3 regions of the Halomonas sp. MMH1-48 genome follow, and region 1 is predicted to be linked to each of the others. Evidence: predicted binding sites of a transcription regulator. Region 1 holds the regulator's gene; each other region holds the start of a gene.
What was found. Region 1 encodes sigma-54, which starts transcription at its own class of promoters, with help from an activator protein. Its sites were predicted from a motif close to TGGCACNNNNNTTGCTNT; they were not measured.
Positions count from the first base shown of each region.

Region 2: a site for sigma-54 is predicted at 945-962, ahead of MHM37_RS06115 (urease accessory protein UreD). Genes of this name have one in related genera too.
Region 3: a site for sigma-54 is predicted at 1,069-1,086, ahead of MHM37_RS05910 (amino acid ABC transporter substrate-binding protein). Genes of this name have one in related genera too.

Region 1 is NZ_JAKRFL010000001.1:413,911-416,179, reverse strand. Features, by position in the region: gene raiA (ribosome-associated translation inhibitor RaiA) at 1-247, opposite strand, end outside; gene MHM37_RS01990 (RNA polymerase factor sigma-54) at 345-1,760, opposite strand; gene lptB (LPS export ABC transporter ATP-binding protein) at 1,866-2,269, opposite strand, start outside.
Region 2 is NZ_JAKRFL010000004.1:216,820-219,088, reverse strand. Features, by position in the region: gene MHM37_RS06115 (urease accessory protein UreD) at 19-903, opposite strand; gene MHM37_RS06110 (DUF2946 family protein) at 1,245-1,616, shown strand; gene MHM37_RS06105 (PepSY domain-containing protein) at 1,743-2,269, shown strand, end outside.
Region 3 is NZ_JAKRFL010000004.1:173,773-176,041, reverse strand. Features, by position in the region: gene MHM37_RS05915 (amino acid ABC transporter substrate-binding protein) at 1-930, shown strand, start outside; gene MHM37_RS05910 (amino acid ABC transporter substrate-binding protein) at 1,144-2,169, shown strand; gene MHM37_RS05905 (amino acid ABC transporter permease) at 2,254-2,269, shown strand, end outside.

The sequences.
Region 1 (2,269 bases):
GATCGATTTTGTCCGCAAGGGCATCGATGGCGGCATACATATCGTTATCGAGTGCCTCGGCATGAAGGTCAGCACCGGCGGCATGTAGCGTGCACGCTGCCTGCTGGCGCTCCTTTTCGACAGATAAGGTCACTTGTACCGTGGTGATATTGTCGTAGTGTCGTTCGACGCGTTCCAGCTTTTCGTTAACGTAGTCACGCAAGGCGTCAGTCAGTTCAACGTGATGACCAGTGATGTTTACTTGCATTGACGTGCTCCTTATCCATCGGGCTGTACTTCGATTGTAACCCTTTTTACGCTATTGCAAAGCCCTTGCGGTGAGTTTGTCACGACCAAGCGTTTAACTAGCGTAAACGGCGGCGCTCGCTCGAAGAGGGAATGCCCATCGACTCGCGATATTTCGCGACGGTACGTCGTGCCACGCTTATTCCGCCCTCTTCGAGAAGCGTCACCAAGCGACTATCGGAGAGCGGTTTGCCTGAGGGCTCCTCTTGAATGAGCTTTTTGATACGTGCGCGAATGGCCGTGCTCGAGTGGCTGTCGCCGCCGTCTTGGCCACTGACTTGACTGGAGAAAAAGTATTTCAACTCGAACACGCCACGCGGTGTATGAATGAACTTCTGTGTCGTCACGCGGGAAATGGTCGACTCATGCATCTCTACGGCTTCGGCGATGTCGGCCAAGATCAGCGGCTTCATGGCCTCTTCGCCGTGCTCTAGAAAGCCAATTTGGCGAGCGATGATTTCACGCCCCACGCGCAGCAAGGTGTCATTGCGGCTAGAGAGGCTTTTGATCAGCCAGCGCGCTTCTTGAAGGTGCTCTTTCAAGAACTGGTTGTCCTGGCTCTTGTCGGCGCGTTTGATCAAGCTGGCGTAGTCGGGTTGGATGCGTAGCCGTGGAAGAGCGTCCGGGTTGAGCTCTAAATGCCAGCCTTCGTTGTCATGGCGCACGACCAGATCGGGAGTGATGTAGCTATCGTCGGTCACGCCGTAGGCGCTGCCGGGTCGGGGGTCGAGGCTGCGAATTAATCGAATGACGTCATCCAACTGCTCATCGTCCAGGCTCAAACGGCGCTTGAGGAGGCGCATATCGTCTTTGCCTAGCGCCTCCAAAAACTGTCGTACCAGCCGTTTGGCTGGCATCAATAGCGGGGTGTCTTCCGGCAACGCAGCAAGTTGAAGCATCAGACATTCGCGCAGGTCGCGAGCGAATACGCCGGTCGGCTCGAACTGCTGCAAGCGCAGTAGGGTATTTTCCACTTCCCGTTGGCTCAAGCCGTCATGACCTTGTGCTTTGAGCCCTTCACGAATGTCGTTGAGCGGCTGGGTAAGATAACCATTGGCGTCCAGCGCATCGATCAGGCTCTCCGCAATTGCATATTCCCGTGAGCTGACATCGGTCATGGCCAGTTGCCACAGCAAATGGCCATGAAGGCTTTGGCCAGCGGCTTGGCGCTCGAAGTCGGGTCCTTCGCTACCACCGCTCAGACTGCCCATGTCTTGGTAGGTGTCCGACCAGTCGCTGTCGACGGAGAGTTCGTTGGGAATGCTGTCAGACCACTCGGCCTCTTGCGGCTCGCTGACTGCCTGCTCTCCAAACTCGTCCTCTTGCTCGAGCATAGGGTTGGCGTCAAGCGCTTGCTGAATTTCTTGACGGAGGTCCAGCGTAGAGAGCTGCAGCAGGGCAATGGCCTGTTGCAGCTGGGGTGTCATGGTCAGCTGTGTGCCGATACGCAATTGGAGAGAAGCTTTCATGACCATCTGAGAACCACTCGTTAATCAGAAAGCTCCACCCTAGAGCGAGTTATGGCTACGTGCAAGTGCAATAAGCATGCCACTAAAAGAAAAGTTTGGTCAGGCCTCGGTTTAGAGCCGGAAATCAGCGCCCAGATAGACGTCGCGAACCTTTTGGTTATTGAGAATCTCCTGGGCGTTCCCACTGGCGATGATGTGGCCATCGCCAACGATGTAGGCGATATCGCAAATATCCAGGGTTTCACGCACGTTGTGGTCGGTGATCAAGACGCCGATGTGGCGTTTTTTGAGTGCACGGATAATGGTTTTGATTTCGCCGACCGAAATAGGGTCGACCCCGGCAAAGGGTTCGTCGAGTAGAATGAACGCGGGCTCGGTGGCCAGCGACCGCGCGATCTCTACTCGACGGCGCTCGCCTCCTGAGAGGCTCATGCCTAGGTTGTCACGAATATGGGTGATATGAAAATCTTCGAGCAGTGACTCCAGGCGAGCTTCTCTGGCACTGCGATCGAGCG
Region 2 (2,269 bases), on a different contig from region 1:
AGTGCTCGAAAGATAGATTCAGGTTAGCCAAATACGCGGCGTGTGCGCCTTGCGCTCGATCCAACGGGGCCGCAGTAGGTGCCAGGCCTGCTCACACAGCGCCCAGGCCTCATTTCGGGATGCACCTAAATAGCGCAATAGCAGTACGCCATGGCGAACGGTCACCGCCCAGCGGGAGTTGCTCGGCAGCGCTTCACGCAGTGCTTCAATAGCCGCAGCGGCATCGTCGATGCCCACCGCCCAGAGCGTGGCCTGCACCGTTGCGCCGCCTTGGCCCCAGCGGCCCACAAAGCGTGGGTGCCCGGGGTCGAGCGGCTGGCGTTCAAGCCACAGCGGTTTGCCATCCAGAGTCAAGCGAAAGTGCTGCTCGATGCGCCCGGAGACATAGGGCAGGTCGCTTGCCGGGCGGCCGAGGGCCATTACCTCCCAGCCTAAGCAGCGGGCTCGGCCCTGTAGCGCGATATGGGTGCGCTGAGTGCCCTTTGAGCCATCGAACGCGATGGTTTCCTGGGGCAGCCACTCCAAGGCGCCGCCCTCTTCGACCGTCAGCTCGGTGTGCTGGGTCCAAGCCACACCTTGGCTGTCAGCTATGTAGAGCTTGTTGGCAGCGGGGGTGGTGAGCAGCGCGTGTGCGCCGCGCTCGACATGGGCACGAATGGTCAGCGCATCGCCGCTCACCAGCCCCCCGGGCGGGTGTAGTACGTATACGTGGCACGCCTCATGGCTGCCCTCTGGATAGAACGGGCGCTGCACCCGTAACGGTCCTTGGTGGCGCGCCTGCACTAGCCGGGTAACACCATCGCGATGGGCAAAGCGTAGCGCCAGCGAGGCGGCCCAGCGGCGCTCGGCATCGAAACGGTGGCCTGAATCGGCGGCGGGTGGGGCAAGTTCGCTCAGCATCATGGGGCGCTATCGCTTCCTTGTGGATACATCATTGCCTTACGAATGCAAAGAGTGCGCCAAAATGGTGAAAGCGTGGTATCGGCGCTGCGCAGCCACCCACATCACGGTTCACCTCCACCGACATGCGCTTCATTACCGCTCTCAAGCACCAAAAAAGAGCACCGCCATCCGATATTGCACCAAATAGTCTCAATGACCGAAGGCGTCCTTCGCGGCAATACACCACAGCGTTCATATACGGCACTGAGTGCGCTGCTCACGCGTCAAGCTGTACAATTCTCTCTCTTTAAGCCGCTTACAAAGCGTAGTGTGAGATGCGACCTTTCCGCTCGGCAAATTCCATGGGGTACCGTATAGCGCTCTACTTGGCGTTCGCGGCGCTCTTTCTGGTATTTGCCGGGCCGCTCCTCTCGCAGTTTCAAGCGCAGGGCCACGCTACCGCGCATGCCCATGGCCAGCATGCCACGCATTCTACGACGTCGCCCGCCCCGTCGCCGCACGACCATGACCCGCTCCACCGCTGGTATCACCCCTGTGATTATTGCGGCTTATGGCAGCATACGCCGACCGCCCCTCAACACTTACCCGCCATTGGCAGCACGGCATTTCCATCGCGTACCCCCCTGCCCTCGGTGTTCGCTTCGCGCGCTGCAGTGTCACGTCACTATCCCCACGCTCACTCCCGCGCCCCACCGTCGCCACGCCTCATTTAACGCACCGATATTTCCCCTTTGCCACCCCATGACGGGCCACCCCATAACGGGTGTGGCTAACCACTTATTTTGCCTGTGATGCCGCTGGTACGCCCAGCGCGGCGCCACGGGCGCTTGGAGCGTTGTATGACGACGATGACGTCTTCCCAGGTGGCGCGCAAAGCGTCACTCGATCTGTATCGCGCCGTTTGGCGCTGGCACTTTTATGCAGGCCTGTTAGTCCTGCCTTTTTTGATTACTCTGTCGCTGACCGGAGCGCTTTACCTGTTCGATGACGAGCTGGATGGCCTCATCCACTCCGATCTCAAGCGCGTGGAGGCACAGCAGGACGTGCAGCCACCCGCAACGCTCGTGAGCGCCGCACTGCAGGCGCATCCCGGCACGGCGGTGAAGTACACCTCCCCCACCACGCCGGAAAGCTCGGCTGAAATTACCGTCAATGCCCTTAGCGGAGAACGGTTGGCCGTCTATGTGAACCCGTATACTGCCGAGGTGCTGGGCTCGCTGGATGACCGGGGCACGGTGATGTGGACCGTGCGCTACCTGCATAGCTTTAAATTTTTCGGGCAAACGCCGCGCAAGCTGATCGAGATGGCCGCGGGCTGGTCGATCTTGCTGGTCGCCACGGGCATCTATCTGTGGTGGCCACGCAA
Region 3 (2,269 bases), on a different contig from region 1:
CAAGAGCGCGACAGCGTGCGCTGCGGCGTCAACGCGGCTCAGCCCGGCTTTTCGTCCTTAGACGATAACGACGAGTATCGCGGTCTGGATACCGATGTGTGCCGTGCCGTGGCGGCCGCCGCGCTGGGTGATGCCAGCAAGGTCAACTTCGTGCCGTTGGATTCGGTGGAGCGCTTTGCCGCGTTGCAATCAGGTGAAGTAGATGTCCTTTCTCGCACCACCACCTGGACGTCTAGCCGCGACACCACACTGGGCATGCACTTTACCGGTGTGAGCTACTACGACGGCCAAGCCTTCATGGTGGCCAGCGACTTGGGCGTGCAGAGCGCGCAAGAGCTGGATGGCGCGGCGGTGTGTACGCAGTCGGGCACTACCAGCGAACTCAATCTTTCCGACTACTTCCGTATCAACGACATGACCTACGATGCGGTGGTGTTCGATTCACCCGAGCAGTCGATTGCGGGCTTCGAAGCAGGCCGCTGCGACGTCTTGAGTTCGGATGCCTCGCAGCTCTACGCCCAGCGCATTCAACTGGCCGATCCCAACATGGCCGTCGTCCTACCGGAAATCATCTCTAAAGAGCCGCTAGGCCCCGCCGTACGCCAAGGCGATGATCAGTGGTTCAACATCGTGAAGTGGTCACTGTTTGCCATGCTGAATGCCGAAGAGCTGGGCGTCAGCCAAGCCAACGTGGATGAGCAGCTAAGCTCAGAAAATCCCGATGTGATGCGCCTGCTTGGGCAAGACGGTGATTTTGGTGAGGCCATGGGCCTACAATCAGATTGGGCTTACCAAATCGTCAAACAGGTCGGTAACTATGCGGATATTTATGAACGCAACGTGGGCACCCACTCCGACTTCAACATTGCCCGTGGCCTGAATGCCCTGTGGAAAGATGGGGGCATTCAGTACGCGCCGCCCATTCGCTAGTGCGCTCGGTCACTCGCCAGCGGCTGCGCACCAAAAAGGCGCAGTGCGTAGCCGCTGGCGCACTTTTTTGCACCAAGACCTTCGTTAAATTCGCTGATTTTACGTTGAAAAGCGCTGAATTTGACGACATATCTTTTTTGGCACCTTCCTTGCTAGCTTTTAGTGATGCATCACCATGCATAACGACACTAAATCGAGGAAGGGGAACACAACATGATCAATAAGAAACACCTGGTACTTCTGGCCTCCGCAGGCGCCATCTCTCTTGCGGGCGTGGCGACCGCCCAAGCCGATACGCTGGAAGATACCCGCGAACGTGGTGCCGTACAGTGTGGCGTCAGCGACGGCCTGCCAGGTTTTTCCGCCCCGGACGATAACGGTAACTGGCAGGGCCTCGACGTTGACGTATGCCGTGCCGTGGCCGCTGCGGTACTGGGCGACGCCGATGCCGTCAACTACATCTCTTTGAACGCCGTCGAGCGTTTCACCGCGCTGCAGTCCGGCGAAGTGGACGTTCTGTCTCGTAACACCACCTGGACCACGACCCGCGACACTACCCTGGGTCTGAACTTCACCGGCGTTAACTTCTACGACGGCCAGGGCTTCATGGTCTCTCGCGACCTGGGTATCACCAGCGCGGCCGAGCTGGATGGCGCGGCGATTTGTATTCAATCAGGCACCACTACCGAGCTGAACCTGGCTGATTACTTCCGTGCCAACGGAATGGAGTTCGACCCCATCGTTTTCGATACCTCCGAGCAAACCGTAGGTGGCTTCCAGGCTGGCCGCTGTGACGTTCTGACGTCTGACACTTCTCAGCTGGCGGCCCTGCGCATTCAGCTCGACGACCCGTCGGGCGCGATGATTCTGCCCGACGTCATTTCCAAAGAGCCGCTGGGCCCGGTCGTACGTCAGGGGGACGATCTGTGGTTCAACATCGTGAAGTGGTCGCTGTTCGCCATGATCAACGGTGAAGAGTACGGCGTGACCAGCGAGAACGCAGAAGAGATGCTCAGCTCCGATAACCCGGACGTAGCGCGTCTACTCGGCCAGGACGGCAACTATGGTGAAGGCATGGGTCTTGACGCCGACTGGGCCTATAACATCCTGAGCCAAGTGGGTAACTACGGTGAAAGCTTCGAGCGCAACGTAGGTATGGGTTCACCGCTGGAAATCGAACGCGGTGTCAACGCCCTGTGGAACCAAGGCGGCTTCCAGTACGCACCGCCGATTCGCTAAGCGTCTCGCTTGACCCCGGCCCGCCACCCTTTTTGGTCATGGCGGGCCATTTGATTGACCTTCCGTATCGCGGAGACGCCACCCATGTCCGTAAGACCTA